DNA from 3 places in the Arthrobacter sp. FW306-05-C genome. Region 2 is predicted to be linked to each of the others. Evidence: riboswitches for the same ligand, from Rfam matches in the RefSeq annotation. Region 2 holds a riboswitch; each other region holds the start of a gene.

Region 1 (9,846 bases), 1.8 Mb from region 2:
GCCTACTTCGAGTCCCACGGGATCACTGTCAAACGGGTCCTGACCGATAACGGATCCTGCTACCGCTCCTACGCATTCAAAGACGCTCTGGGCCCGGACATCAAGCACAAACGCACCCGCCCCTACAGGCCTCAGACAAACGGCAAAGTCGAGCGCTACAACCGCACCATGCTCGACGAATGGGCCTACGCCCGTCCCTACGCCTCCGAGGCCGAGCGTGTTGCCGCTTTCGCCGACTGGCTCCATCATTACAATCATCATCGAGGCCACACCTCACTCAACGGTCAGCCACCGGCCAGCCGCGTCACCAACCTCTCAGGTCAATACATCTAGGCGTCCTTCGCAGCCCTGAAGCCTGCTTCAAGGTCGGCGAGGATGTCGTCGATGTGTTCCAGGCCCACGGAAAGCCTGACAAGTCCCGGGTGCACCCCGGCCACCACCTGCTGCTCCGGCGAGAGCTGGCTGTGGGTGGTCGACGCCGGGTGGATGACCAGGGAGCGCACGTCGCCGATGTTGGCCACATGGGAGTGCAATTCCAAAGCGTCGACGAAGCGTTTGCCCGCCTCCGCTCCGCCGGCCAGGTTGAAGGCGACGACGGCGCCCGTCCCCTTGGGCCCATACTTGCGGCCACGCTCGTACCAGGGGCTGGACGGCAGCCCGGCGTAGGCGACCGATTCGACGTCGTCCCTTGCTTCAAGCCACCGCGCAACCTCCGCCGCGTTTGCAACATGGCGCTCCACCCGCAGGCTCAATGTCTCCAGGCCCTGGGAAATCAGGAAGGCGTTGAACGGCGAAACCGCCGAGCCCAGGTCCCGCAGGAGCTGGACCCGCGCCTTGAGGATGTAGGAGAGATTGGCACCGAGCGCTCCATCGGCTCCCAGGTCGCGGGCGTAGACCAATCCGTTGTACGTGGGATCCGGGGTGTTGAAGCCGGGGAACCGTTCCGGGTCCTTGCTGAAATCGAACTTGCCGGAATCGACGATCACGCCGGCGATGGCTGTGCCGTGGCCGCCCAGGTACTTGGTGGCCGAGTGGATCACGATGTCCGCTCCCCACTCCAGCGGCCGGATCAGGTACGGCGTCGAGAGGGTGTTGTCCACGATGAGGGGCACGCCGGCCTGGTGGGCGACTTCGGAGATGCCCTCGATGTCCAGGACGTCCTGGCGCGGGTTGGAGACCACTTCACCGAAGAAAAGCTTGGTGTTGGGCCGGACGGCGTTGCGCCACTGGTCCAGGTTGTCGGGGTCGTCCACGAACGTGACGGAGATGCCGAATTTTTTCAGGGTGTGGGCGAAAAGGTTGTAGGTGCCGCCGTAGAGGCTGGGGCTGGCTACGATGTGGTCGCCGGCCTCCGCAATGTTCAGGACCGCGAACGTTTCGGCGGCCTGGCCGGAACTCAGCAGCAGCGCGGCCAGGCCGCCTTCAAGGCTGGCAATCCGCTGTTCGACGGCGTCCTGCGTCGGGTTGCCGATGCGGGTGTAGATGGGCGCCAGTTCGGAGAGTGCAAAGCGGTTGGCTGCGCTCTCGGCCGTTGGGAAAACAAAGGACGTGGTTTGGTAGATGGGCAGGGCACGGGCTCCCGTTGCACTGTCCACTTCCTGGCCGGCGTGGATCTGGCGGGTTTCGAAGGACCAAGCGTTGGACATCCAAATCTCCTTTGACATGGGCCCGGCATGCTCAGGGGCAGTGCGGGCCGCGCTTGCTGTCGGCTCGTGCCGGACAGCCAGGTCCTCACCCGGGGCACCCCACCGCGGATGGAGGGTTGCCGGCCAGCGAGCCGGGGCTTGGCGCTGGCACTCATGACCTTCGCCAAGTCTAGGAAGCGGGGGCGCCCAACGCCATGAGTATGACGGGTCGTGACAAAAGCCTGGACGTGGAAACACACCGCCAGGACTGCAGCGTAGGTTTGCGAAGATTCGCACAGGGAATGCGAAGGATCGCCCGAGCTTCGGAAGATCGGGTTCCCGTCCCCGATAGATTTGAACGGGGAAAACCCCCTCGTTTCTCACAGTCAAAAAAGGACGGACGTTCCGTTGCCTCCGATTCTGCGCCCTGCCGCACGTGCCACTGCTCTATACATTGCATTGGTCTGTTCAATGCTGGGAGCGGTGCTTCTCCCTGCTCCCATCGCCAGCGCCGCGGGGGCTGACAAGGGTGATTACATTGTCCGGTTCCCCACGGCAGCGGACGTCAGGCAAGAGAGCAGTGCACTGCGCGGCCAAGGTATTGGCGTTAGCCGTATGTTCGAGAATGCGATCAAGGGAGCTGCGATAAAAGCCACCCCGGCGCAAGCCTCAGCCCTGATGCGGTCCGGCAAAGCCGTTGCCGTTGAGCCGGACCAACCCGTCACGGTCTACAGCACAACCCAGGAGCAGGCGCCATGGGGACTGGACCGGATAGATCAACAATCGCTGCCCCTATCCAGCACGTACACGCCCTCCGGCACCGGGCAAGGCGTGAGCGTCTATGTACTCGACACTGGGATCCTCGCATCCCACGTCGACTTCGGCGGCCGGGTTGCGGCAGGTTGGACGGCGAAGTCCGACGGCCTCGGGTCCAGCGACTGCAACGGACATGGCACCCATGTCGCCGGCACTATCGGCGGTTCAACCTATGGCGTGGCAAAACTCGCGACTTTGATCCCGGTGCGGGCACTGGCCTGTGACGGCACAGGCCTCTACTCGGACGTTATTGCAGGACTCGATTGGATTGCAGGGGACCACCGTGCCGGGACTCCGGCTGTGGTGAACCTCAGCATTGGCGGCCCCACGAGCAGCACCTTGGACGCTGCCGTGGAGGCGGTAATCGCCGACGGTATTTCCGCGGTTGTTGCTGCAGGTAACAGTGCCACCGATGCATGCACGGCTTCCCCCGCCAGGATTCCGGCGGCAATCACGGTCGCTGCCAGCGATTCCACGGACCACCAGGCCAGCTTCTCAAACTTCGGCAGTTGCGTGGATCTTTACGCCCCCGGCGTTGGCATCACATCCGATTGGTACACCTCCCCGGCCGCCACCGCATCTCTAAGCGGGACCTCAATGGCCACTCCCCATGTGGCAGGCGCTGCTGCCCTCATGCTCTCGCAGAACCCGCTGCTCTCCCCTGCCCAGATAGGAGACGCACTGAATTCTTCCTCAGCCAGCGGCAAGATCTCCAACGCCAGCCCGGGAACCCTAAACCGATTGCTGCAAGTTGCGTCACCGGCAGGAACCAGCAATCCGTCGAACCCTGGCTCGTTTTCCTCCCAGGCACCGTTCCGGCAGCTTGATACGCGCAACGGCACCGGAGGCACCAGCGGGCCAGTCGCTCCCGGAGCCACCATTAAGGTCCCGGTAACCGGACGGGGCGGCATCCCGGCAACAGGCGTATCAGCCGTGGCCGTGAACGTCACTGTCACCGAGCCCACCAGCAACGGATTCATCACCGTCCACGCCGGAGGCACCACCCCACCGGGAACCTCCAACCTGAACTTCGCCGCAGCCCAAACCGTGCCCAACCTCGTCATCACCCCCGTCGGCAGTGACGGAACCATCGCCCTGACCAACAACTCCAACGGCACCGTCCACCTCACCGCCGACACCTCCGGCTACTACATCGCTGGAACCGCCGTAGACCCTGGCGCGTTTTCCTCCCAGACCCCGTTCCGGCAGCTTGATACGCGCAACGGCACCGGAGGCACCAGCGGACCAGTCGCTCCCGGAGCCACCATCAAGGTCCCGGTAACCGGACGGGGCGGCATCCCGGCAACAGGCGTGTCAGCCGTGGCCGTAAACGTCACTGTCACCGAGCCCACCAGCAACGGATTCATCACCGTCCACGCCGGAGGCACCACCCCACCGGGAACCTCCAACCTGAACTTCGCCGCAGCCCAAACCGTGCCCAACCTCGTCATCACCCCCGTCGGCAGTGACGGAACCATCGCCCTGACCAACAACTCCAACGGCACCGTCCACCTCACCGCCGACACCTCCGGCTACTACATCGCTGGAACCGCTGTAGACCCTGGCGCGTTTTCCTCCCAGACCCCGTTCCGGCAGCTTGATACGCGCAACGGCACCGGAGGCACCAGCGGGCCAGTCGCTCCCGGAGCCACCATCAAGGTCCCGGTAACCGGACGGGGCGGCATCCCGGCAACAGGCGTGTCAGCCGTGGCCGTAAACGTCACTGTCACCGAGCCCACCAGCAACGGATTCATCACCGTCCACGCCGGAGGCACCACCCCACCGGGAACCTCCAACCTGAACTTCGCCGCAGCCCAAACCGTGCCCAACCTCGTCATCACCCCCGTCGGCAGTGACGGAACCATCGCCCTGACCAACAACTCCAACGGCACCGTCCACCTCACCGCCGACACCTCCGGCTACTACATCGGTGGCTGATCAGATGCCAATCCTGGTCAGCTGGGAGGCAGGAAAACAGCCCGAATCCACGAAGGAAATTCCAGTAAGGGTATCCTTAGCTGAGAGCCGCATCACAAAGTGCCAAGATGTTGCCATGCGCATGGATCACGTCTCTTACGCCTGTGAACACGACGGCCTCGCGGCCACTACCGAACGTATTGCAACTGCCCTCGGCGTTGAGGCAGTGAAGGGCGGGGTGCACCCCCGGTTCGGAACCCGGAATATGATCATCCCGCTGGCCGGTCACAAGTACCTGGAGGTCGTGGAGGTCCTGGACCACCCCGCTTCTGACAAGGCACCGTTTGGACAGGCCGTACGGGCCCGTTCCGCGGCCGGCGGCGGCTGGATGGGCTGGTGCGTCGAAGTGGACGACCTCGCCCCCTTCGAGGAACGCCTTGGCCGCTCCGCCGTCAACGGCAACCGCAAGTTCCCGGACGGCCGCGAGCTGGTCTGGAAGCAGATTGGCATCCTGGGCCTCATCGCTGATCCCCAGGTCCCGTACATGCTTAAGTGGGAGGGCGATCCCTCCCTTCACCCGTCCAACGCCTACCAGAGCAGCCTCAAGATGAGCTGCCTGACCATCGCCGGCTCCGCGTCGAGGGTTACGGAATGGCTGGGCGAGCCGGTGGAGAAGCCGCTCGAAGATGTTGCGGTCGAGTGGGTCGCCCCGCACGGAACGCCGGGCATCCTGTCGGTCACCTTTGAGACCGCCAACGGAGCCGTCACTATCTGACGCTCCAGCCCTAGTCTCTTTTGGGAGATGGGTGTGCCGGGTCCACGCCCGGATAATCTTCGGCCGCCATAAGGTGGTGACAACGGCGTCACCACCTCATGGCGGCCGAATTCGTTCAAGCGGCGTTTGACTTTTTGGGCTCAGGGCAGCGGATTTTTCTGCGCCAAGCATGCTCTTTTTCACACGGGACATTTGGGCTGCGACAGGGAACCTTTGCGTCCAAAAAGTACGACGACGGCGGGCGGCTTCGGTGGTCCGGCTTACCCACTCAGGTAAGCTGCTCGGCGCAGCTCATATTGTCAGACCCCTGTTGGATGATCTTCATATGGGAATCAGCGGTGGTGTGAGGGCAGGTGCGGAGGGAGTTCATGCCTCGGTGGCTGCCCTCGGTGCGCTGGATGCCATAAGTGCGCTGGAGCGGGAGGATGCTTTCCTGGCCTCCGGGGTTGGTGTTGGTTCGGGTGTTGATGTCCTACGGCGGCGGTACGAGATCCGGCTGGAGCGGCTGGAACTGGCGGCCCGGTTGGAGGCGCAGCTTGCCGCCATGAAGGCGCGGGATGCAGCCGAGGCGATCGGGTTCCAGCAGGCCATGACCCCGCCCGACGCGTCGGTGCAGGACCGTACCTACGCCGAGATGTCCATGGTGGAAGAGATCGCAGGGGTCCTCACCATCAGCTCCGCCGCCGCAGGCGCCCTGGTGGAACAGTCCCGGAAAATCTGCTCCCTCCCACCCGTGTTCCAGGCCCTGGCCACCGGCGCCATGTCCTGGCAGCACGCCCGCATCGTCGCGGACGAAACCGAGGGCCTCGATCCGGCCGGCGCTGCCGCGCTGGTGGCCCACTTCTTCGACCCCGACGCACCCCACCCCGCCCGCGGCGCAACCCCGGGCCAACTCGTCCCCTCCCGGTTCCGGGCCAAAGTCCGTAACTGGCGCGAACGACACCACCCCGAGACACTGCAGAAACGCCACGCCAAAGGGGTTACTGACCGGCGGATGGAATACACCCCGGACCGCGACGGCATGGCCTGGATCTCGCTCTACCTCCCCGGCGACACCGCCTGCGCCATCTGGAACCGCACCACCGCCACCGCCCGCGGCCTCCAAGGCCCCAACGAACCACGCACCATCACCCAACTCCGCCCCGACATCGCAGCATCCCTGCTCCTCAGCGCCGGCAACACCACCGGCAACACTCTGACAGCCACCGGCACCACCACCGCGGCAGAGCCGGCCAGCATCGACGACGGGACCGGCAACGACGACGTGACCGGCACCGACGCCAGTTCGTCGGCCGTGACGGAAATCGGCAAGGTTCCCACCCCGCGCGCGGACGTCCTGGTCATGGTGCCGGTGTTCTCCCTGCTCGGACTCACGGATGAACCCGCCATGCTCGACGGGCTCGGACCCATCCCGGCATCCATGGCCCGCAAACTGGTCGCCGACGGTGCGGACTCCTTCTACCGCGTCCTGGTCGACCCGAGGGACGGGGCACCCTTGGAGATCGGCCGGAAGAACTACCGGCTCACCGAAACCATCAAACGCTGGATCAGGATGCGCGACGCCAAATGCACCTTCCCCGGCTGCACCAACCGCACCCCGGACAACGAAACCGACCACCTTCAAGCCTGGGAACACGGCGGAACAACCGGCACCAGCAATCTGGCACAACTCTGCCCGAAACACCACCGGCTCAAACACCACACCCAATGGACACCAGACCCGGCCACCAACAACGAATCACCCGGCTGGACCTCACCCACCGGCCGCCACTACAAACCCGAACACCCCCACCCAGAACCCACGTACTGGCCACCGGGTATCCTGCCGGCGGAAACTATCGTGGCTGCCATGTCGGTGGACGCTCCACAGTGGCAGCAACTGCTCGCGGACATGCCTGATTGGGCCGACCCACCACCCGAAGATCCACCCGGCCAAAACCTGCTCGAGCCGGGCGAACTGTGCCCGACAGATCCACTGTGGAAGGACTTCTACGCGCAGCCCTTCATTCTCCCACCGGACCCAGAAGCGGACTCCTGGTTGCTGCTGTCGTTCATTTGAGGGCAGCTATCACGCCAATAACGCCCTGCATCGTCATACCGGTGAGGCCGGGCAGCCCAAACTGAGGAGGTGGGGTATCTACCCCAACCCCACCGCCTTCCCGAAAAGGCTGAACCCGACGAACGCCACGATATCCAGCAGTGCGTGGGCTATCACCAGTGGCATGACCCGACGTGTCCGGGTATACAGCCAGGCAAAGACAATGCCCATCACTGCGTTGCCAATGAATGGACCGAAGCCCTGGTACAGGTGGTAGCTGCCGCGCAGCACCGAGCTCACGGCGATGGCCAGCGGCATGCTCCATCCGAATTTCCCAAACCGGTCGAGCAGATAACCCACCACAATGACTTCCTCGAGCACCGCATGGCGGACGGCCGACAGGATGAGGACGGGAACCGTCCACCAGTAGGCATCCAATGCACTGGGAATGATGGCCGTGGTGATCCCGAGCGCCCTGCCGGCCGCATACAGGCCCAGCGAGGGGATGCCGATCAGTGCAGCCAGCCCCAGCCCCTGAAGCAGGTCCTTTCCGGGCCGGGCGAAACCGAACCCGAGCTTCTGGAGCGCGGACCGGGAGGTGCCGGGCTCACCGGGCGCGGCCGGGCGGTCCTCAGTAAGGAAGTAGAAAACCAGCAGTACCGGCACCAGCGCAAAGACGATATCCAGCAGCTGGTACGTCAGGTCAAAGTACTCGCGGGTGCTTTGGGAACGGTTCAGGGTGGACGTGCCCTCCGCCAGCGGGGCGCGGGTCATCTTGTCGAGCAGCTGCACCACGGAGTAGACGGCCGACTGGCCCAGGGACAGGCCCAGGACGATCCAGACTTCGAGCCGCAGGCGGCGGCGGGAGGGAACCAGCATGTTCCCATCTTGCCTTCAGTTTCTGGATCCGGCCTGATGGAACTGCCGATGCACCCAGGTCCGCAACATCAGGCGGGCGCGACGATCACTTCCGTACCGTTGGCCTCGAACGCAGCCTTGTCACGGGCAGAAATGCCGGAATCCGTGATCAGCCTGTTGAAGTCGTAGCCGTCCATGGTGGCGAAGGCGCGCACTCCTACCTTGGAGGAATCCGCGATGACATAGGACACCCGGGCACGGGAGGCCAAAAGGGCATTGACCGAGGCCTCCCCCTCGCCCGTATTGGTGGGCCCCACCTCGGGATCGATGCCGTTGACGCCAATAAAGGCGATGTCCAGCACTACCTTCTGCATGATGATGTCCGTGTAAGGCCCCACCAGTTCGTAGGACCGCGGGTTGAGGATCCCGCCGGTAACCATCACCTTGATGTTGGGTCGGACCGCCAACTGGCCGGCAATATTAATCGCATTGGTCACCACAGTGAGGGTGGGCTGGTTGGAGGGTGCGTTCAGGTCCTCCCGGGTGGCGAGAATCTGTGCAAGGGCGGTGCTGGTGGTACCCCCGCAGAGACCGATCACCGCACCGGGACGGATCAAGGCCGACGCACACTGCGCAATCTGCTCTTTGGCTTCGGCATGGTCGTCGCGGTTGTAGCGGCCTGGCAGGTCGTAAGCCAGGGCACCCGTGGTCGCCCCGCCGCGCGTCCTCGTCAAAAGTCGGCGCTTGGCGAGGCTGTCCAGGTCGCGCCGGGCAGTGGCCGGGGAAACATTGAGGGTGCTGACAATCTCGTCAACCTCTACCTGTCCCGTCTTCGCCAGCAGGTCGAGAATTGCCGTAAGCCGGTCAGTGCGCGTCATTCAAGTGGGCCTCTCAATCAAAGCAGCCACCATCCCTGATGACGTTTTCTGACTATAACGTACATCATATGATCAGAAACAATCATGTGAGCGTACTGAAGCTATCGCTCTCTGGCTCCGGCCCGCCACACAGCGTACGTCAAGGGCACGCCCGGGCGGTAAGCGAGGTGCGTGGCCGAAGGCGCATTCAGCAGGTGCAGGTCGGCACGGTGACCGACGGCGATTGACCCCACGGCGCGTTCACCGTCCGCATCCTGCCCGGTGTCCTTGTGCAACGCCAGGGCACCGCCATAAGTGGCGGCCCGTACTGCCTCATGCACGGAGAGGTGCATCTGCAGGACAGCAGTGGTCACGCAAAACGCCATGGAGCTCGTGTAGGACGTACCGGGATTGCAGTTGGAAGCAATTGCCACCTGCACTCCGGCATCGAGAAGCTCGCGGGCAGGAGCCAGCGGCTGGCGGGTGGAGAGGTCGCAGGCCGGGAGGCAGGTGGCCACAGTGCCGCGCTCCCCCGCACCGCTCACCGCGTCCCACCCGGACCAGGAAGCAGCCAAGGCTTTGACGTCCTGCCCCGAGAGGTAGTTCACGTGGTCCACGCTCGCCGCTCCCAGCTCCACGGCAAGCTGCACGCCGGGCCCCTCACCGAGCTGATTGCCGTGCACGCGGAGGCCCAGGCCCGCGTCCCGGCAGGCCAGCAGTACCCGGCGGGACTGTTCAGCGGTGAACGCGCCCTCTTCGCAGAAGACGTCGGCCCACTGTACGTACGGGCGAACGGCGTCGAGCATGGGTCCGCAGACCAGGTCGGTGTACTCGTCCGGGTCCTGGCCGGCGGGAACCAGATGGGCGCCGAGGTAGGTCACCTGGTCTGCCACCGTGGACGCGATGCGGGCGCTGCGGGCCTCATTCTCGACGTCCAGGCCGTAGCCGGTTTTGGTTTCC
Region 2 (9,846 bases):
TTCGAAACCATGCTGGCGGTGGGCGGGTCAGTGCGGAAAATGCAGGCCCACCTGGACCGGATGGCAGGCTCCGCCGCGGCACTGGACCTGGACATCCCGGACCAGGATGCGTGGCGCCGCGCCATTGCCGCTGCCGTGGCGCGGCACCGGTCAGAGTACCCGCCCGCCGATCCTGCTGCCGATGAACTGGTGGTCAAGCTTGTGGTGACCCGCGGCGTGGAGGGTGCCCCCGCTCCTACAGCCTGGGTGCAGGCATCGCCCGCGGGGGCTGCCGGCCGCCGGCAGCGTGAAACAGGTATTGACGTCATCCTCCTTGACCGCGGCTACGACAGTGACGTGGCCGAACGGGCGCCCTGGCTGCTTCTGGGCGCCAAGACGCTTTCCTACGCCGTCAATATGGCCGCGCTCCGCTACGCGCATAAGCAGGGCGCGGACGACGTCATCTTCCTGTCCTCCGACGGCCGCGTCCTGGAAGGCCCCACGTCCACGGTGCTGCTGGCGCATGTGGGAAAGTCCGACGACGGCACGCCGGTGAAGCGCCTCATCACACCCCAGCTGGACAGCGGCATCCTCCCGGGAACCTCCCAGGGCGCGCTTTTCTCTGCCGCCAAGGCGGCAGGCTGGGAGCTGGGTTACGGCCCGCTGGAGCCGCAGGACCTCCTGGACGCGGATGCGGTCTGGCTGATCTCGAGCGTCCGCCTTCTTGCCCCTGTGAACACGATCGACGGCAAGCAGATCGGCAGCCCGTCCGTCCAGAAGGAGCTGACCGCCGAGTTGAGCGGACTTTTCGCCGGCATCCACTAGGCCCTGCAACAGGCGCTTAATCCCTTTTCCCGCACCCGCATCACCCGTAAGGTGTGGACCATGGACTCGCGAAACCTGCCGATCGAAAACCTGTCCTTCGACGACTGCTGGGAACTGCTTGAGAATGACACGGTGGGCAGGCTGGCCATCGTGGTGGACGGGCATCCGGAAATCTTCCCCGTGAACTACGTTGTGCACCTGCGCAGCATCGTCTTCCGCACCGCTCCGGGCTCAAAACTCTGGGGCGCCAGGATGGAGCGGCCGGCGGCGCTGGAAATTGACGGCTACGACCCCTCGACGGAACAGGCCTGGAGCGTAGTGGTTCGGGGCGACACGGAAATCATCGAGGACCAGGCCGTCCGGGATGCAGTGGACGGACTTGGCCTGGAGCCGTGGCAGCCCGGAGAGAAGGCCAACTATGTCAGGCTGAACGCCAAAGCGTTAACGGGCCGCAGGTTCCAGGTGAACCGGCCGGATGTCTGGAACACCCGGCTGCAGGACCGGCGCCGCGCGTCGTTCGAGTAGCGGCCGGCGGCGCCTTGTCAGGCGTGGGAAGTTGGACCCTTTCCGGAAAGCTGTGCTTCCAGCCCGGAAAGCAGGATGGTGAGTCCTTGCTCAAGCTCCGCGCCGCCGTCGTATTCTGCAAGGGCCGGCGCAAGGGCACGCAGCCTGGGAAACTCCTTGGCGGGCAGGCGGTGGAGCCCCAGCCGCAGCAGCACCTCGTTTTCTTCCGGGTCAACGACGTATTCCTGCAGTTCGTTGAGGATGTGTCCGTAGAGAAAGCCGTAGTAGGCGCGGTAGACGTGCAGCGCATCCGCCGGCTGGAACCCCGCGGCCACCAGCAGGGACAGGATCTGCTCGAGCGGCCGCAGCGTACCCAGGGGCCGTAGTCCCAGCGGCGTGGACAGGGGCCGCGTTACCAACAGGGGCACTACGTTGGGATGCTGAAGCGCCAGCGTCCGCAGGTTGTGGGCGATTCCCCGCAGTTGGGCCTTCCAGTCCGGGTCCTCGGGATGGATTCTGAGCTGATTGAGCACCAGTTCCGAGACCCCGTCCAGCAGGGCTGCCCGGTTTTCCGCGTACCGGTAAAGGCTCATGGGGTCCCTGCCGAGCTCTTGCCCCAGCCGGCGCATGGTCAGGGCCTCCAGGCCTTCGGCGTCAACGAGTTCCAGGGCCTTGGTTAGCACAATGTCCCGGCTCAGCCGGGTTTTGGGCGAACGAGGCCCGGAAGCTGCAGTGGAAGTCATGGATTGGTCCTCGCCCCGCCGGCGGTGGTCCCGGAGTTATTCAAGACGGTTGCCTCACTTGTAGTCTACGGGTAAAGTCTACAGTGTAGACAAGCGGTGAGAGCGCTGTTCGTCCCCTCAGTCTCAGCCGGGGATGGACTATATACCCCGATCGCCCCCGTGCAGGGGATCGCGGTTTGCTGTTGTAGCCACACGGCAGCGCCGAGCACTTAGCGAAGGGAGCCGTCATGGCTAACTCGCAGTTCGATCTGTTCCTCCACGAAGCAACCTATTCCGATCATGTATCCGATTCCAGCCTGAACCGCGACCGCCTCTACGGGCTGTACACCAGCTGGTGCGTGATCAATCAGCAGCCGCTCGGCAGCGAATCCACTTTTTGGTCAGCCATGAAGCACAGGATCAACCCCGGGCACAACGGACTCCGCATGAAGGGTCCAGCTGCGGCCGACTACATCCTCACCAGCTATCCGGGGCTTGTCTAGCTTCCCCGGCCCGCCTTGGGGCACCCCTTGGGCGCATGAACACATGCTGTGGCACTCCGGTGCCACGGCATTTTTCGTGCCCTGAAGCAGCCGCGGCCAAGGTTGAGGAGCGCGTCCCCGCCTGGGCTAGGTAGGGATGATCCGGAAGAGGAACCTGGTGCGCACCATCACCCACAGCAGTCCCAGGACCACGGCATAGGCCGCGGTGTTGAGGAAGATACTCTGCTGCTGCAGCGCCGGAATATTGGCTACGACGGCGATCAGCAGCACATGCATGATGAACACGTACAGCGTGGCCCGGCCCAGTGGAATCAGGAACCAGCCCAGCGCCCGCTGCACCGGCTTCCAGTAAGCGCTGAGGAATGCGTAGGCCGCCACCACCAGGACCATGACATTAAGCAGGCGGCCTGGAGCCAGGTACGTGCGGCCGAAGAGTGCGTCATACATGGCGCGGTATACGCCGTCCGGCATGAGCGCCAGGCGGACGTCGTAGTTGTTCGCCAGGTAGGGATTCCCCCAGGACAGGAAGGCCAGCGCGAACGCCGCCGCGGTGCAGGCAACCACCACCCACGTATGCCTCGACAGCCAGGCAACGACGGCACGGCGGTGATAGCCGGCAACCAGGCCCAGCACGAACAGCACCTGCCACACCAGCAGGGGGAAGGAGTCCTCGAACTGCGACGGCAGGACCCGGAACCTGGTCACGGCACCAACTGCATACACTGCAAGGGTCGCGGCCAGCACCCAGACGGCCTTTCCGCGGTTCAATGCGGCCAGGATGAGCGGGCTGACCAGTAAGAGCACCACGTAGAGGCCCATGACGTTGAATTGCCAGGGCCCAAACTGCAGCAGCACGATGGCCGGAAGCACCTGGGGCGGCACGGGGAACTGGAACAAGGACGACATGCCCGCATAGAGGTCGTAGGTCCGGCCGGCACCGTTGTGCCCGGCGCCGCCGGTTCCCTGGTCCACGAAGGTTGTGAGCGCCTCGGCGTGGAAGAACGGGAGCAGGGACAGCAGGAAGACCCCGATCAGCACGGCGAGCGCCGTCAGGTAGAGCTTGCCTGCGCGGCGTGACGTGAGGTCCACAACCCGGCCGAAGTCCTCCTTGGCCTTGGGCCCGTACACCATGCCCACCACCAGTCCGGAGAAGAGGACGAACAGCTCTGCGCCTGACACGAAGCCCACGGCTTCCTGCGTGAGCAACTGGAAAAGCGAGGCCATGCCCAGGTGGTTGACCACCACGAAGACGATGGCCATTCCGCGCAGCAGGTCAACGCGCGAGTCCCTGGTGGAAGGATCCTGGTAGCTCCAGGCTGTGGCTGCATTGATCCTGCGCGGAACCTGCCACAGGGCCACCAGGAGGATGACCATGGCGGCGGCAACAGTCCAGGCAGCAGGCCCGGACAGGGTGTTGGCGCGGACATAAGTGCCGGTGGGTGCCTGATCGGTGACAGGGCCGGTCACCATCGGGGAGGCCTTCAGCCTGTCCACCGCAGCCTTGGCAATGTCCGGGTTTCCGGTGAGCAGCCAGCTGATGCTCGCCACGCCGGTGTCCCTGGTGCTGGTGCGTTCGTCCCATACGACGGCAGCCGTGCGTGCGAACTCCAGGGAGGTGGCAGTTCCCGCCACCTGGTCCCACCAGCCGGTTTTGATGCCGGCTTCGGGCGCGCCGCCGGTTGAAGGGCTGTAGAACGCCGCGGTCTGGAGGAGGAAAGGCTTCCTGCGCCCCTCCGAGTAGGTGGCGTAGAAGTTTTCGCTTCCGGAGGCTGTCAGCATCTCCTCAAGCTCGCCGGCCCGCGGCAAGGTGTTGACGGCGGCCCCGCCTGCGGTGTCGTCGTGGTAGGCGGCCAGGCCCACCCAGTCCACGGCGTCGTCGCCCGGGTAGTACGGTGCGTAGGCGTTGTCGCTTCCGTTCCAGGTGCCGTCCCCGTTGGTGTCCAGGAGCGCGAACCCCTCGCTTCCTGGCTGCGGCGCATTCCGGCTCCGGTCAAAGGGTAGTCCTTGCCCAGGTAAGGCGCCCACACCATGGTGGCCCGGCCGCCGTCGTACTTCTTGAATGCCCTGGACACCTCCTGGAAAGCCTGGCGGTACTCGGCGGACTGCTGGCCCCAACCCACCCAGCTTGTGTTCATGTCAGGGGCGAACCGGATCAGCAGCTGGCTCTTGAACCCGGATGTGAGAGTGTGCACCTGCTGCGCAAAGGCTTCGGCTTCTGCAGTGCCGAGCTGGTCCAGCGGCACCGAGGGCTTGACCGTAAGCAGGGCGTGGGCACCTTTGGCTGCGGCCTGCTGCAGGAAGCCGTCGACGTCGTTCCGTTCGGAATCACGGAACGGAAGGGTGATGTCGTGGCCGAAGACAGCAGGGGTGGCGCCCAGCCGGTCACTGAAGCCTGCAGCGGTATCCTCGCCCCACTCGAGCACCGCACCCAGCCACGGCTTGCCGCTGTCGGGTGCAGCCTGCGCCGGACCTGCCGGCGCCAGCACGGCCAGGAAGGCGATGACGATGGCCGCTAGAAAGGCAGCCACAGAGCGCGGACGGTTTACGTGGCTGGTGGCGCGGTGATGCGATGTGATTGCCCGCATGCTGACAAGGACCCCCGGTACTCTTTGCTCTGCTGCCCGTTGCTTAGGCGACGGGGTGGTGCCCCCGGTAAGAACTTTATCCGGCGGCCGGCCCGTGCGTATCGCCTGGCCGTCCGGTGAATTACGGAACATGACGACGGCGGCGGTGCGGCCTGGGAGCGCAGGTGTTACGTTTTTGGGGAGTAATGAGTACCGGTGTGAAGCCCTGACTGGCCGGTCGGCAACCCTCCCTTTCGCGGCGGGGTGCCTCAGGTGAATACTCGGCATATCGACCGATTCGAGCTGCAAGCGTGAAAGAAGGAGATCCGTCGTGTCCGACGCACCCGCCTCTGAGGAAAGACTGTCCTACCGCCTGATTACCGGCGCGGACAACCGTGAGTTCTGCGAGCGGATCTCCGCTGCACTCGCGGACGGTTACGTGCTGCACGGCAGCCCCGCAGCAACCTTCAATGGCACCACCGTCATCGTGGCGCAGGCCATCGTCCTTCCGGCCGCGATCGCCTCGGCAAACGCCGCCGTTGCAACGGCCGTTGACGAGCTTGAGGGCGAGTTCGACGGCGAGTTTGATGGCGAGGGCCACGCATGAGCTACGCCGGAGACCTGACGCCGCAGGAAGCCTGGGCCAAGCTGGAGCAGGGCGCCGTCCTGGTGGACGTCCGTACCGAGGGCGAATGGGCCCACATCGGCATCCCGGACACCAAGGCCACGGACAACGACCCACTCTTCATCCAGTGGACCTTCCCCGGCGGCATCCCCAACCCAGACTTCATCAAGGATCTGACGGACCAGGCGCCGGAGGACCCGGGCACGGAACTGGTGTTCCTGTGCCGCTCCGGCAAGCGCTCCGTCGCCGCTGCCACCGCCGCCACCCAGGCGGGTTTCACCGCCTACAGCGTCCTCGAGGGCTTCGAGGGCGATCCCGACCGCTTCGGCGAGCGGACCGTCAATGGCTGGAAAAACCGCGGCCTGCCCACCAACCTCGGAAAGAACTAAGTGAGCTTCAACCACGACGCCCCCAGCTGGAACCCCGACACCCAGGCCGTCCGCGGCGGGCTGGACCGCAGCAACTTCCAGGAAACGTCCGAGGCCATCTTCCTCAACTCCGGCTTCGTCTACGAATCCGCAGCCGCTGCTGAACGCGCCTTCACCGGCGAAGACGAGCGCTTTGTCTACTCCCGCTACGGCAACCCGTCCGTGGCCACGTTCCAGGAACGGCTCCGGCTGCTCGAAGGCACCGAAGCGTGCTTCGCGACGGCGTCGGGCATGTCCGCGGTGTTCACCGCCCTGGGCGCCCTGCTGGCAGCCGGCGACCGTGTAGTGGCCGCCCGCTCGCTGTTCGGTTCCTGCTTCGTGGTCCTGAACGAGATCCTGCCCCGGTGGGGCGTGGAGACCGTGTTCGTGGACGGCCCGGACCTGGACCAGTGGCGCGAAGCGCTCTCCAAGCCCACCACGGCTGTCTTCTTCGAATCCCCATCCAATCCCATGCAGGAAATCGTGGACATCGCCGCGGTCAGCGACCTGGCGCACGCGGCCGGGGCCACCGTGGTGGCGGACAACGTCTTTGCCACTCCCCTGCTGCAGCGCTGCGGTGACCTGGGCGCGGACGTCATCGTCTACTCCGGCACCAAGCACATCGATGGCCAGGGCCGGGTGATGGGCGGCGCCATCCTGGGCACCAAGGAGTTCATTGACGGCCCCGTAAAGCAGCTGATGCGCCACACCGGCCCCGCCCTGTCCCCGTTCAACGCCTGGGTCCTGACCAAGGGCCTGGAAACCATGGGGCTGCGCGTCAACCACTCCTCCGCCACGGCCCTCCGGCTTGCCGAGTGGCTGGAGGAGCAGCCGGCCGTGAGCTGGGTGAAGTATCCGCTGCTGAAATCGCACCCGCAGTACGGGCTGGCGGCGAAGCAGATGAGCGCAGGCGGCACCGTCCTGACCCTGGAGCTTGCCCCGTCGGGCGGACGCTCCGGCAAGGAAGCCGCCTTCGCCCTGCTGGACGGGCTGCGGATCATCGACATCTCCAACAACCTGGGCGATTCCAAGTCACTGATCACGCATCCCGCCACCACCACGCACCGCGCCATGGGCCCGGAAGGACGAGCGGCCATTGGCCTGAGCGACGGCGTGGTCCGCCTCTCCGTGGGACTGGAGGATGCGGACGACCTCATCCGCGACCTGGAGCAGGCGCTCAAGCAGATCTAAGTTTTCGACGCGCTGCGGTGTTCCCGCGGCGCATATTCCCTGGCGCGGCCCGAATGTGGGCCGCGGGAAGGAAGCACGGCGTCGAAGAGGAAACTCCGCGCCGCGGCGGGTCAGGCCTGGCGGACCCGCAGCAGTTCCGGTGTGTCCTCCACGTCTCCGAGATCCAGCGCTCCGCGCATGGTCACCTGCACGCCCTGGCGCACCACGGCGCCAAACCCCATGTCCTCAGGCGGCGGACCGGCAAGGGCTTTGTCCCGGGCGCGGCGTTGTTCGGCGGCCCCTGTTCCGCGGGCGATGATCTCCTCCACACCCTGCCGGGCCAACGCCAGCTCGCCTTGCTCCTGCAGGACGGGGGCCAGGTAATCCACCAGGGCACGGGCCACATCCGCGGCGGGGGCGGGACGGAAGTTGCCAAAATCCAGGAGCTCGCCGCTAAGCCCCTCGCTGCTGGCCTGCCAGGAGGCCATTCGCAAAAGAACTGTGGGAACGGGTGTGGGATCAACGTCGTCCCGCCACTCCCTGCTGGCAGATTCCACCAGCGCCCGGACCAGCACGGCAATAAGGGCTGCGTCCTCGGCCCGCAGGCATACATCCGCCACCCTCACCTCAACGGTGGGGTGGTTGCGGGACAGGCGGGCATCAAAGTACAGCATCCCCTCGTCCAACATGACCCCGGTATCCAGCAGCCGCGTCACCACCCTCCGGTAGGCGGGGTAGGTGCCGTAGATGCCTGCCGGCCCTGCCGTCGGCCACCGGTTCCAGGCCTGGGTCCGGTAGCTTTCGAACCCGGTGGGCACCCCGTTCCAGAAGGGTGAATTGGCGCTCAGCGCCGTCAGGACCGCCAGCTTGTCCCGGATGCGGTCCAGGACCGCCACGCCTTCCTCCGGCGATGCGATGTAGGTGTGGACGTGGAAGCCGCAGGTCAGCTGCTCCTGTGCAGTGAGGCCGAAGCGTTCCAGCATCCTGGCGTAGCGCGGATCCGGGGTGGTATGGCTGGGGGATGCCACCGGCGAGGTGGCAAGGGCCGCCACCCTGGCACCGTGTTTCCGGGCCGCCTGGTCCGCCAGGGCACGGCCGGCGCGGATCTGTTCCAGGAGGCTGCCGTAATCCACGCATGGCCGGGTCTGGGTCTCGATCTGCTCAAGCTTCAGCTCGGCACTCAGGCCCATCTCGTCGTCGTAATCCCCGTGGTTCCCGGCGTGATGCGTGTCCGGTTCCACGGGAAGATCGTCCGCCGCAACGCGGTGGCCGGCAAGGAGGGCGTCAGCCAGCGCAAGCGGTTCCCCGGACTCCGGATCAACGATCAGGAGTTCTTCCTCTACGCCGAACGTACGCATACGAACATTTTGCGGCAACGCAGGGATATTGGAACTGTCACACGCGGTTCATGACAAACCGTGAATGCCTAGTCCTGGAAGTACTCCACCTTGGCACCGATAGTGTTCAAACGCTCCGCCAGGTCTTCGTATCCGCGCTCGATCACGTAGATGTTCCGCAGTTCGGACACGCCGCGTGCTGCCAGCATCGCCAGCAGCAGGCAGGCCGCCGGGCGGAGTGCTGGCGGGCAGCCAACCTCGGCGGCACGCCACTTGGTGGGCCCGTTGACGTAGATCCGGTGCGGGTCCAGGAGCTGTACCTGGGCGCCGAGCCGGTTCAGCTCGGTGAGGTAGATCGCCCGGTTTTCGTAGACCCAGTCGTGGATCATGGTCTGGCCATGGGCGTTCGCGGCGATGACGGCGAAGAACGGCAGGTTGTCGATGTTCAGCCCGGGGAAGGGCATGGGGTGGATCTTGTCCTCGGGGGCGCGCAGCTCGGAGGGTTTGGTGGTGACGTCCACCAAGCGGGTGCGGCCGTTGCGGGCCATGTACTCGCCCGAAATCTCAAGCTTCTGGCCCATTTGGCCCAGGGTGGCCAGCTCGATTTCCATGAACTCAATGGGAACGCGGCGCACCGTGACCTCCGAGTTGGTGACGATGCCGGCCGTGATGAGGCTCATGGCTTCGATGGGGTCTTCGGAGGGGAAGTATTCGATCTCGGCGTCGATCTCGGGCTGGCCGGTGATCTTCAGGGTGGTGGTGCCCACGCCCTCAATGGTGACGCCCAGCATCTGTAGGTAGAAGCAGAGGTCCTGGACCATGTAGTTGGGGCTGGCATTGCGGATCACGGTTGTTCCCGGCCGGTGCGCCGCCGCCATGATCGCATTCTCGGTGACGGTGTCGCCGCGCTCGGTGAGGACGAAGGAACGGTCGCGGGTGTCGGCAGGAGGTGCCTGGACGGTGTAGAAACCGGCCGTGGCTTCCACCGAGAGGCCGAACTCGCGCAGTGCCTGCATGTGGGGCTCCACCGTGCGGGTGCCAAGGTCGCAGCCGCCGGCGTAGGGCAGCCGGTACTCCCGCGATTCATCCAGCATGGGGCCGAGCAGCATGATGACGCTGCGGGTCCTGCGTGCCGCGTCCACGTCCATCGCTTCGAGGTCCAGGACGGCGGGACGGCGGAGGCGCAGGTCCGTGTCGTTAAGCCAGGTGC
Region 3 (9,846 bases), 1.2 Mb from region 2:
GGTCGCCCCAAGGCTTGTGCCCGGGGCGTACTCCCAGGACCTGCTCTCCCTGGGGGCGGGGCTCGGTCTGCTGTACCTGGCGTATGCAGCCGGGCCGCAAAGGACCAAGCACCAAATTGTGGCCCTTGGGCTCCTCGGCTACCTCTTCTACGCCTACGGAATCTACGTCATCGAGCGGACTTACAACGGCTTGTACCTGCTGTACATGGCCGTCTTCGCACTGTCTTTTTGGGCGCTGGCCACGGCGGGAGCCAGCCTGGACCGCGCAAACCCGTCGGTATCCCTGCCCCGCGCGGTGAGGATTACGTCGGCTCGGGTGCCATTCTTCAGCCCCTGATTTTCTATCCCCTCTGGATCGGGATGCTCCTGCCCCTCATGGCGACGGGCGATCAAATCGACTCCCTCTACTCAATCTTCATCCTGGACCTTTGCTTCATCATGCCCGGGTTCCTGATCCTGTCCTTCCTGGCATACCGGAACCACCGGACAGGGTTGCTGCTCCTGCCGGCCCTGCAGGTCCTGGGCTTCACGCTCATCTTCTCCCTGGCGGTGGGCGAACTGGTCAAGCCCCTGTTCGGGGCAGCACCGGACGGGGCCGCACTCCTGCAGGCGCTTGCACTCTCGGCGCTGTTCCTGGTGCTGGCAACCGTGCACCTGGCCAAACTCCGGACCGTATGGACACCGGGGAAACGCCTTCCGGGCCGCAAGCCCGGCGAAACGCATCCCGCCGAAAGCCAACACACACAAACGCCACCCGCCTCAACGCAGCCACCGCATGGCCAGCCATCCCAAACCGGCAGGCGGCCGCAAAGCCGGCCCTCACATTAAGGAATTAGCCCATGAAAGCCCTCGTCTACGGCGGACCCGGCGAAAAGTCCTGGACCGACGTCCCGGATCCCCGCATCCAGCAACCCGGCGATGCCATCGTTAGAGTCGATACCACCACCATCTGCGGTACCGACCTGCACATCCTCAAAGGTGACGTACCCGCCGTGCAGAAGGGCCGGATCCTGGGCCACGAGGGAGTGGGGACCGTCGTGGAAACCGGCCCCTCCGTGACGGGCCTGAAAGCCAACGATCGCGTCATCATCTCGTGCATCAAGTCCTGCGGCCACTGCATCAACTGCAGGACAGGCCTGTACTCGCACTGCCTGGGAGCAGAAGGCCAGCAAGGCACCGGATGGATCTTTGGCCACCTGATCGACGGTACCCAGGCCGAGTACGTCCGCGTGCCCTACGCCGAGAACTCGCTGCACCTGTTGCCTCCCGGCGTCAGCGACGAACAAGCAGTCATGCTCTCGGACATCCTTCCCACCGGATTCGAAATAGGTGTCCAGTACGGCCGGGTCAAGCCCGGGGACAGCGTGGCTGTGGTGGGTGCAGGGCCGGTGGGCCTGGCGGCGATCACCACGGCAGGACTGTATGGCGCCGCCACCGTGGTGGCCATTGACCTGGACGCCAACCGCCTCCACAAAGCAAAGGAGTTCGGGGCGACGGACACGGTCCTCTCCGGCAGCGCTGATTGGAAGGAACAGGTCCTTGCCCTCACAGGCGGCTACGGCGTCGACGTGGCCATCGAAGCGGTGGGCGTGCCCGCAACGTTCGCTATGTGCACCGAGATTGTCCGGCCGGGCGGTTCGGTGGCCAACGTGGGCGTGCACGGAAAACCGGTGGAACTGCACCTCGAAGATCTTTGGATCCAGAACATCAACATCAGCATGGGCCTGGTGAATACCAACACCACGCCCATGCTGCTCAAGCTGGTATCACAGGGAAAGATCCGTGCGGAAAAGTTCGCCACCCATCATTTTGGCTTCGATCAGTTCCTCGATGCCTACGACACCTTCTCCCGCGCTGCCGAAACCAAAGCGCTCAAAGTGGTCCTCAAGCCCTGAAGCGTCCAGCTAAACGGGAGAATCCGGTCCAAAGCGGGCCGTACCGAAAGCCAGTTCCTACAACCAGTCGGCGGAAAAATCCACTGGAGGCCACCACCGCGTCCGTGACCTTACCGCGAACGTGCGCCCGGTGAGGTCCGTGGGCGTGAGGGCCACCAGGTGGTCCTTGATACCGGGCTGCCACGGTTCCCGGTCGGCGTCACCGTCCGGCAGGGACATCCGGGTTTCGTCGAAGGGTTCCGGCCTGCCCTTCGCCACCACGCTCCAGACTTCCGTGGCATACGGATTGAGCCCGTCCACCTCGAAGGCGGCAACTGCACCGCTGAGCAGCGCGCGGAGCTTCGTGCCCGGCGCGGTGCGGAAGACCAGCGTTTCCCCAGTCACGGAGAAATTCACGGGAAAGATCTCCGGAACGTCACCGTTGATGACCGCCAGCCTGCCGATGTAGGACGACCGAAGATACTTCCAGCACTCATCGGCGGGCAGGATTTCGGTTTGAGATCCTGCAGGGGAATCAGTCATGGTACCGATCCTAGGGCCTGGACAGCAGCCGCGCACGGGTGGCGGTTTCACCCAAGGCGTAGCGAAGCCGGGACTGGAGATGCCCCGGCCGTCGTTTTCTTCTATAAGGCCCCAACAGGGCAAACCACCGCCACAAGCGTATAGAACGGAACATGGCGGATCAGGGCGGAAACGCAGGCAGGAGGTGCGCCGTGGAGCAGGCGCCGGAACCCCAGCAACCGGAGGACGACGACGTTCTGGATGCCTATTCCCGGACCGTCATGCGGGTAGCGGCTGCGGTGACCCCGCATGTGGCGGCGATCGAGATGACTGCCCAGCGCCGTAATGGCCGGGTCAGGGTGGGAGCGGGCTCGGCCGTACTTTTCACGGAGGACGGCTACCTGCTCACGAATTCGCACGTCGTGGCCGGTACCCGGCAGGGCTACGCTGTCTTTGGCGACGGCACCAGGATGGAACTCGAGCTGGTGGGCGCAGACCCCCTGTCCGATCTCGCGGTGGTCCACGGTTCCCGGCCCAAGGTCCGGCCCGCCGTGTTTGGCGCGGCGGAGACCCTGCGTGTGGGGCAGCTTGTGGTGGCGGTGGGGAACCCCCTGGGTCTGGCAGGTTCCGTGACCGCAGGGGTGGTCAGCGGCCTGGGCCGTGCCATACCTGTCTGGTCAGGCGGTAACCGGCGTGTCATCGAGGACGTCATCCAGACGGACGCGGCCCTGAACCCCGGAAACTCCGGCGGTGCGCTCGCGGACACCCATGCCAGGATCGTGGGCATCAACACCGCGGTGGCGGGCGCCGGCCTGGGACTGGCCATCCCCATCAACGCCACCACCCGCAGGATCATTTTCGCGCTGCTGGCGGACGGGCGGGTGCGCCGCGCCTACCTTGGCCTTGTCAGCACTCCCATCCAGCTCACACCCAGTGCGGTGATCCGGACCGGGCTGCGCGAAGGACTTCGTGTCGTGGAGGTGCTGCCCGGTTCGCCCGCGGACAAGGCGGGCCTGTCCGCAGGGGACATCATCATCACGGCGGGTGGCCGCGCCGTGAACAACGCCGAGAGCCTGCAGCGGCTCCTGTTTGCGGACGCCATCGGCCAGCCGCTCGACGTGGCAGTGCTGCGCGACGGCGCCGAACTGCACATCACCGCTGTTCCGGAGGAAATGACGGGAAACGGCACGGCTTAAGGTTCGACGGCGGTCAGGCACCCTGGGCAGGCAACGCCCGGTGACCTACGGACGAACCGGGGGCGCTTCCACGTCCGCGATGCCCACGAAACGGGTCCCCACGCCGTCGTACTCGCTGCGGACGTGGCCGGCGCGGACAGGCGGAACCTCCGCTGGGGCGTGGTGTCCGCACACCACGTACGTAAAGTCGGGCCACCACTTCTTGGGCCGCGCCGCTTCCTCATAGCCACAGACGGCGCATTCCAAGTGCACCCAGACGGGCCGCTTTCCCGTCCGGTTGGCGCGCGACTGCACCAGCCAGGGCGGGGGATTGTCCAGGATGGCACGGAGCTCGGCCTCCGTCATCCACTTGGGCAGGCCATGGCGCTGTGCCATTTCAAGGGGAACATCAAGGGTTATTGCCGCGTCGCGTCTGCTGATCATCACCTTCAACCATACGGGAGGCGGCCAAATCGCCTGGCCGGGCCTGGCCGGGCCTGGCCGGGCCGGGCCGGGCTGGAGCCGGGCTCCGGAACTCAGCCGACCAGGGCGATGCCCGCGGCCGCAGCAGCAAAGCCCAACGCAAGGTTGACCGCCACGTTCAGCACCGCCGAGCCGAACCGTGCTTCGCTGAGCAGGCGGATGGTGGCCGTGGTCCAGGAACTGAAAGTGGTGAGCCCTCCGGCCAAGCCGGTGGCCAGACCCAGCTGCCATTCGGTGCCCAGTCCCAGTCCGGTGGTCAGGCCGTGGGAGAGCCCGATGACGAAGCACCCCACCACATTGACCAGCAGGGTGGCCCAGGGCCAGTGCAGGGCTCCGCGGCCGTCCGCGCGGACGCTTCGGATGCTGCTGTGGTGCGCAAACCAGCTGTCCACCCCGAACCGCAGGAGGGCGCCGGCCACGCCAAATACCCCCACCAGGGCCGCAGCGATCATGGCCGGCCATCCCGGCTGCACGATAGGAACCTGCCGGTCCGCCACCCGGCGCCGGCGGCCGCCAGGCCGAGGACCAGGGACAGGCCCAGATAGGTGATCCATACCGGGTGGGCGGAGGCGCGCGCCAGCTGGTCCGAGGCGTAGATGACTGCCGAGAAGGTGGTGAAGGAGCCCAGCAGGCCGGGTCCCACCGCTGCCCGCAGCCAGAATGCCGTGTGCGGGCGGGCCATCCAGACTGTGGTCAGGGCCGCCAGGACGAAACTGCCGCTGATGTTGATGGCCAGCGTGGCCCAGGGGAGGGAGCCGGGTGCGTCCGGGAATGCCAGCCCCAGCCCGTACCGCAGTTCGCTGCCGATCAGCCCGCCGGCGGCCACGGCCAGCCACGCCGAGCCGTTGGGCATCGCCACGTCAGGATCCGCCCAGGACGCAGCCAGGGTGCGGGGTGTCGCTGGAGACCCACAGCGCTGAGGCGATTTCATCGGCCAGGTCGTAGTCCCGGGGCGTGCCCGAACTGCCGATCCGCACCACCATGGGGCCGCCAAACGGGCGCCGTCCCACCACCTCCACCTCGGCATCGAGGTCGATGTCCTGGGCGGCGAGGTACCGCAGCAGCTCTGGGTTGTCATCGCTGATCCGGGTGATCCGGCCGCTGTGGCCTTCGTCCAGTTCGGCGAGCAGGTGGGCGCGCGGCATCAGTACCTGGCCGTCGGCGGTGGGGATGGGGTCGCCGTGCGGGTCCCGCTTAGGGTCCCCGAGCTTCGCCGCGACGCGTTCAATGAACGTGTCCGAGACCGCGTGCTCCAGCTGTTCAGCTTCATCGTGGACCTCGTCCCAGCTGTAGCCAAGGCGCTGGACAAGGTAGGTCTCGATCAGCCGGTGGCGGCGGACCATGGCCAGGGCCAGCCGCAGGCCGGCCTCGGTGAGGGTGACGGCGCTGTACGGCTTATGGTCCACCAGGCCCTGGTCCTTGAGCTTGCGGACCATCTCCGAAACCGAGGAATTGGCCACGCCCAGCCGCTGTGCCAGCTGCGAGGACGTGATGGGCTTGTCCTGCCATTCCGTGAACGAATAGATGACCTTGACGTAGTCCTCGATCGAGGAGGAGGGCGCGCTGGTCTTCACAGGTTCAAGCCTACCGGTTGGGCCGCGGCGGCAGAGTCCGCTGCACTGGTCATGCCTTGACCGCGCGCCAGGCGAGCGTGAGGTAGGGAAGGTGGATCTGCTGGTCCGGGGCGTAGGCAAGGTGCTCGTGCAGGTACCAGTCCAGGTTGGCCAAGACCTTGGCCCTCGTTGCCTCGTTGGCGCGCAGGTAGTAGCTGCGTGACTTGGTGAGCTCCATCAGGTCCGTGGTCGTCACAGTGTCCTGCCAGTGGCTGACGTGTCCCTCGAGACCTTGGAATTCAGGCCCCACGACGGGTTTGTGGCCAGGCCGGTACACGTCACCTGCGTGCATGATCCGGGAAAGGCGGTGTACCCAGGGCACGGAGGTGTCCAGCTGGTTCCATACCAGGCCCAGGGTTCCATGCGGGCGCAGCACCCGGGCGAGTTCGGTACTTGCGGCCAGCGGGTCGCACCAGTGCCACGCCTGGGCAACGGTTACGACGTCGAAGCTGGCGGTGGGAAGGCCGGTCACCTCGGCGGAGCCCACCACAGCTGCGGCGCCCGGGCAGTGGGTCTTCAGCTGGGCGAGCATGTCCGCGGAGGGGTCGACGGCGGTGACGTCCAGGCCCAGGTCCAGCAGCAAGGAGGTGAACTTTCCGGTACCCGCGCCGACGTCCAGTGCCTCATGGGCGCTGGTGGGCACCAGCCAGCGGACCGAGTCTTCCGGATATCCGGGGCGGACGCGGTGGTAGTGCCCGCCGCCGTCCTGGAAGCTCTGGCCAAGCTCCCGGCGCCGCCCGTGATCGAGCCTGGGGCCACCCCGAACCAAGCGTGGCCTCCTTCGTGTGCTGCCGATGTGGACGTCTCTCGAATGTACCGCACGGACGGTCACCGGCTGGTGCCCCAAGGGGCACCCTCTTTGCTGCAGCTGCTCAGTCGTCGATGCAGGGGGCCGCGCCGGCCGTTCCCGGCGTGTTGGGCGCCCAGTGCGGGTAGGTGCGGAAGTCGTTGGCGGGGACCCAGCGCCCGGCGTCCACCACGTAGTCCCACCCCAGCCCGTTGCTGCGCAGCGCACGGATACCGGCGAGGAGGCGTTCGGCATCCTCCAGCCGTGAGCCGACGCCAAAACTTGCGCGGAGCGAACCGGACGGCAGGCCAAGGCGCTTCAGCAGGGGATGGGCGCAGAAGCGTCCATCGCGCAGGCCCACGCCGTGCTCGGCGGCGAGATAGGCGGCCACCAGCCCCGCGTCGTAGCCCTCCACGGAGAAGTTAACCACGCCGATGGTGTCCGTTTCCGGGTTGCTGTCCTTGAAGATCTGGTGCACGGTAACGCCGTCGATGTCCTGCAGGCCCTCCACCAGGAAGGAGCGGATCGCGGCTTCGTGGGCGTGCCACCGGTCCTGGTCGAGCTCAGCAATGACCTGGGTGGCGCGGGCCAGCGTGGCGGCTCCGAGGACGTTCGGCGAGCCCCCCTCATGGCGGGCCGGGCCGCTGGCCCAGCTGACGCCGTCGAGCCTTGCTTCCTTGACCGCGCCGCCGCCGGCAAGGTGCGGGACGCCCGCGTCCAGCCAGTCAGGCCGTCCCACCAGGACGCCGGCGCCGAACGGTGCGTAAAGCTTGTGGCCGGAAAACGCGATGTAGTCGATGTCATCCGTGCTGATGTCCACCCGGCGGTGCGGTGCCAGCTGGGCCGCATCCACCACGATCCGTGCGCCGTGCTCGTGGGCCAGCGCGGCCAGGGCGCGGATGGGAAGGATCTCGCCGGTGACGTTTGAAGCGCCGGTGACGGCCAGCAGGCTGACCCCGCCCTGCTCCAGCTCCGCGCAGACTGCGTCGAGGGTGCCGGTGATCGTCTCCGCGGCCACGATGCTGCGGTGGGGCACGCCCTGCCACGGCAGCAGGTTCGCGTGGTGTTCGATGTCCAGGTAGAGGACATCGCCGTCAGGGCGGCCATCGGTGACCGGGAGGCAACCTGCCAGGAGGTTCAGCGAGTCGGTGGTGTTGCGGGTGAAAATGACCGAGTCGTCCGGGCGGCCGCCGACGAAATCGCGGACGATGGTGCGCGCGTTCTCGTAGACAGAGGTGCTGATCTGGGAGGCGTATCCTGCTCCCCGGTGGACGCTGGCGTAGTAGGGCAGGATTTCGTTCAGGTAGGCAGACACCACGGAGAGTGCAGGGGCCGAGGCGCCGTAATCCAGGTTTGCGTACCGCACGTGGCCGCCGGTGATCAGCGGCGCCTGGATCTCGGCTCCGGTGACTGCCGCGAGGGGCCGGCCGGCAACGGCATGCCGTTCAGCAACTGCCGCTTCGGTGCTGACGGGCTGGGGGGAGACGGTGGCAGTTGTCACAGAGACCTCACTTGGATACAGGACTCCGGCATAGTGGAATCCGCGCTTGCCGCATCCGCTCCGGACCGGCCTGGTCGTCACCCGGGGCACCCCACCGCGAATGGAGGGTTGCCGGCCAGCAAACCGGGGTTTAGCGCTGGCACTCGTGACCTGGATAAAAGCGTAGGACATGCGGCTGACAGGACTGAACCCGCAGCGATTGTTAAGCGGTTTGTTACGCGATTTCGAATAAACGGCGGCGGACACCCCCATCTGGAGGTGTCCGCCGCTGCTTTATTCGTTTTTTCGGGGAAAAGCCAACCGTTACAGCAAATCGTCCAAATAAGGGTTCAGGCGGTGCAATACCTCTGAGTGCAGGATCGAGTTGGTGGCCAGCGCGTTCCCGCCGAAGGGGCCGTCCTCGCCTTCCAGCGACGTGAAACGGCCGCCGGCCTCCACGACGATCGGCACAAGGGCGGCCATGTCGTAGAGGTTCAGTTCCGGTTCGCAGGCGATGTCCACGGAGCCCTCCGCCACCATGCAGTACGACCAGAAATCGCCAAAGGCACGGGTCCGCCACACGTCCTCGGTGAGGCCCAGGAACTCGTCAAGGTTTCCCCGTTCCTTCCAGCCCGTGAGGCTGGAGTAAGAGAGGGAGGCGTCCGAGAGTGTCGAGACGTTGGAGACGCGGAGCCGGGTGGCAGCTGCCAGGGACCTGCCCATGTATGCGCCCATACCCTTCGCCGCCCACCAGCGCTTGCCCAGGGCCGGGGCGCTGACCACGCCCACCACCGGCTCGCCCTCGTCGACGAGGGCGATAAGGGTAGCCCAGACCGGAACGCCGCGGACGAAGTTCTTGGTCCCGTCAATGGGGTCGATGATCCAGCGCCGCGACCCGTGTCCCGTGCTGCCGAACTCCTCGCCCAGGACCGCGTCCCGGGGGCGGGAACGCGAGAGCTGGCCGCGGATGGCTTCTTCGGCGGCCTTGTCCGCATCGGTGACCGGCGTCAGGTCCGGCTTGGTCTCGACGTGGAGGTCCAGGGCCTTGAAGCGGCTCATGGTCTGGTCATCCACGGAGTCGGCCAGGACATGTGCCAGGCGCAGGTCATCGTTGTAGCTCGAAGCGGGTTGGATCATGGTTCCAAACTACAGTCTGCGCACGCTTCTGCCGGGGAGAACGCGTCAGTTGACGCTGCCGAGCTCCTTGGTTTCCTGTGCTTCCAACCTTGGATCCGTGCCGAGCAGCCGCCGCAGCGACGCCAACCGGGCGGGACCGGTGGGACCTGCGTGTCCGCCCGCCACCCAGTCGTCGAGGCCGCAGTTCACTGCAATTGCCGTGTGCTTGCAGCCCCGTTCGCAGTTCTCGATGCCGGGGGAGAGGTCCGGGAAGGAGCGCAGGATCCGGTCGGGGTCCACGTGGGCGAGGCCGAAGGACCGGATGCCCGGAGTATCAATGATCCAGCTGCCGGCCGGAGCGTCCGCGAGGCGCAGCGCCAGGGCAGAGGACGACGTGTGCCGGCCCCGTCCCGTCACGGCGTTCACTCCGCCGGTGGCCCGCTCGGCCCCAGTAAGCGCGTTCACCATGGTGGACTTGCCCACGCCTGAGTGCCCGAGCATGACGGTGACCTTGCCGCCCAGGTGGGCGCGGAGGGCTGCCACCGCGGTGCTGTCCAGCCGGGCCGAGAGGCCGTCGTCGGAGCGTGCGTCGATCCCGGAGGCCTGGGCGTCAGCGGTTCGGCTGATGATCACCGGGAAATCCAGGTGGGTGTAGTTGGACAGCAGTTCCGCTGGATCCTTGACGTCGGCCTTGGTGACCAGCAGGATCGGCTCGATACCGGCGTCGTACGCAGCCACCAAGGCACGGTCGATGAATCCGGTCCGCGGCTCCGGATTGGCGGCCGCCACCACGATC

The links. A riboswitch is a leader RNA that binds a small molecule or an ion and turns the genes downstream of it on or off. The one in region 2 is predicted to bind S-adenosylmethionine.
Region 1: another riboswitch for S-adenosylmethionine. It lies ahead of LFT44_RS06315 (bifunctional o-acetylhomoserine/o-acetylserine sulfhydrylase); the one in region 2 lies ahead of LFT44_RS18660 (DUF1737 domain-containing protein).
Region 3: another riboswitch for S-adenosylmethionine. It lies ahead of LFT44_RS12830 (aminotransferase class V-fold PLP-dependent enzyme); the one in region 2 lies ahead of LFT44_RS18660 (DUF1737 domain-containing protein).

The regions. Positions count from the first base shown of each region.
Region 1 is NZ_CP084556.1:1,368,136-1,377,981, reverse strand. Features, by position in the region: gene LFT44_RS06320 (IS481 family transposase) at 1-333, shown strand, start outside; gene LFT44_RS06315 (bifunctional o-acetylhomoserine/o-acetylserine sulfhydrylase) at 330-1,646, opposite strand; SAM riboswitch class IV at 1,691-1,805, opposite strand; gene LFT44_RS06310 (S8 family peptidase) at 2,109-4,379, shown strand; gene LFT44_RS06305 (VOC family protein) at 4,495-5,133, shown strand; gene LFT44_RS06300 (HNH endonuclease signature motif containing protein) at 5,459-7,192, shown strand; gene LFT44_RS06295 (CPBP family intramembrane glutamic endopeptidase) at 7,271-8,050, opposite strand; gene LFT44_RS06290 (DeoR/GlpR family DNA-binding transcription regulator) at 8,119-8,907, opposite strand; gene hutI (imidazolonepropionase) at 9,009-9,846, opposite strand, start outside.
Region 2 is NZ_CP084556.1:4,006,095-4,015,940, forward strand. Features, by position in the region: gene LFT44_RS18635 (aminodeoxychorismate lyase) at 1-804, shown strand, start outside; gene LFT44_RS18640 (pyridoxamine 5'-phosphate oxidase family protein) at 865-1,329, shown strand; gene LFT44_RS18645 (TetR/AcrR family transcriptional regulator C-terminal domain-containing protein) at 1,347-2,051, opposite strand; gene LFT44_RS18650 (hypothetical protein) at 2,279-2,533, shown strand; partial or broken gene opgC (OpgC domain-containing protein) at 2,660-5,118, opposite strand; SAM riboswitch class IV at 5,300-5,415, shown strand; gene LFT44_RS18660 (DUF1737 domain-containing protein) at 5,429-5,704, shown strand; gene LFT44_RS18665 (rhodanese-like domain-containing protein) at 5,701-6,111, shown strand; gene LFT44_RS18670 (O-succinylhomoserine sulfhydrylase) at 6,112-7,320, shown strand; gene LFT44_RS18675 (glutamate--cysteine ligase 2) at 7,431-8,657, opposite strand; gene LFT44_RS18680 (UDP-N-acetylglucosamine 1-carboxyvinyltransferase) at 8,726-9,846, opposite strand, start outside.
Region 3 is NZ_CP084556.1:2,770,644-2,780,489, reverse strand. Features, by position in the region: gene LFT44_RS12880 (hypothetical protein) at 1-337, shown strand, start outside; gene LFT44_RS12875 (hypothetical protein) at 361-828, shown strand; gene LFT44_RS12870 (zinc-dependent alcohol dehydrogenase family protein) at 840-1,895, shown strand; gene LFT44_RS12865 (pyridoxamine 5'-phosphate oxidase family protein) at 1,953-2,417, opposite strand; gene LFT44_RS12860 (S1C family serine protease) at 2,609-3,592, shown strand; gene LFT44_RS12855 (hypothetical protein) at 3,638-4,015, opposite strand; gene LFT44_RS12850 (fluoride efflux transporter FluC) at 4,108-4,506, opposite strand; gene LFT44_RS12845 (fluoride efflux transporter FluC) at 4,503-4,907, opposite strand; gene LFT44_RS12840 (metal-dependent transcriptional regulator) at 4,915-5,628, opposite strand; gene LFT44_RS12835 (class I SAM-dependent methyltransferase) at 5,678-6,436, opposite strand; gene LFT44_RS12830 (aminotransferase class V-fold PLP-dependent enzyme) at 6,540-7,955, opposite strand; SAM riboswitch class IV at 7,993-8,106, opposite strand; gene hisN (histidinol-phosphatase) at 8,259-9,071, opposite strand; gene rsgA (ribosome small subunit-dependent GTPase A) at 9,117-9,846, opposite strand, start outside.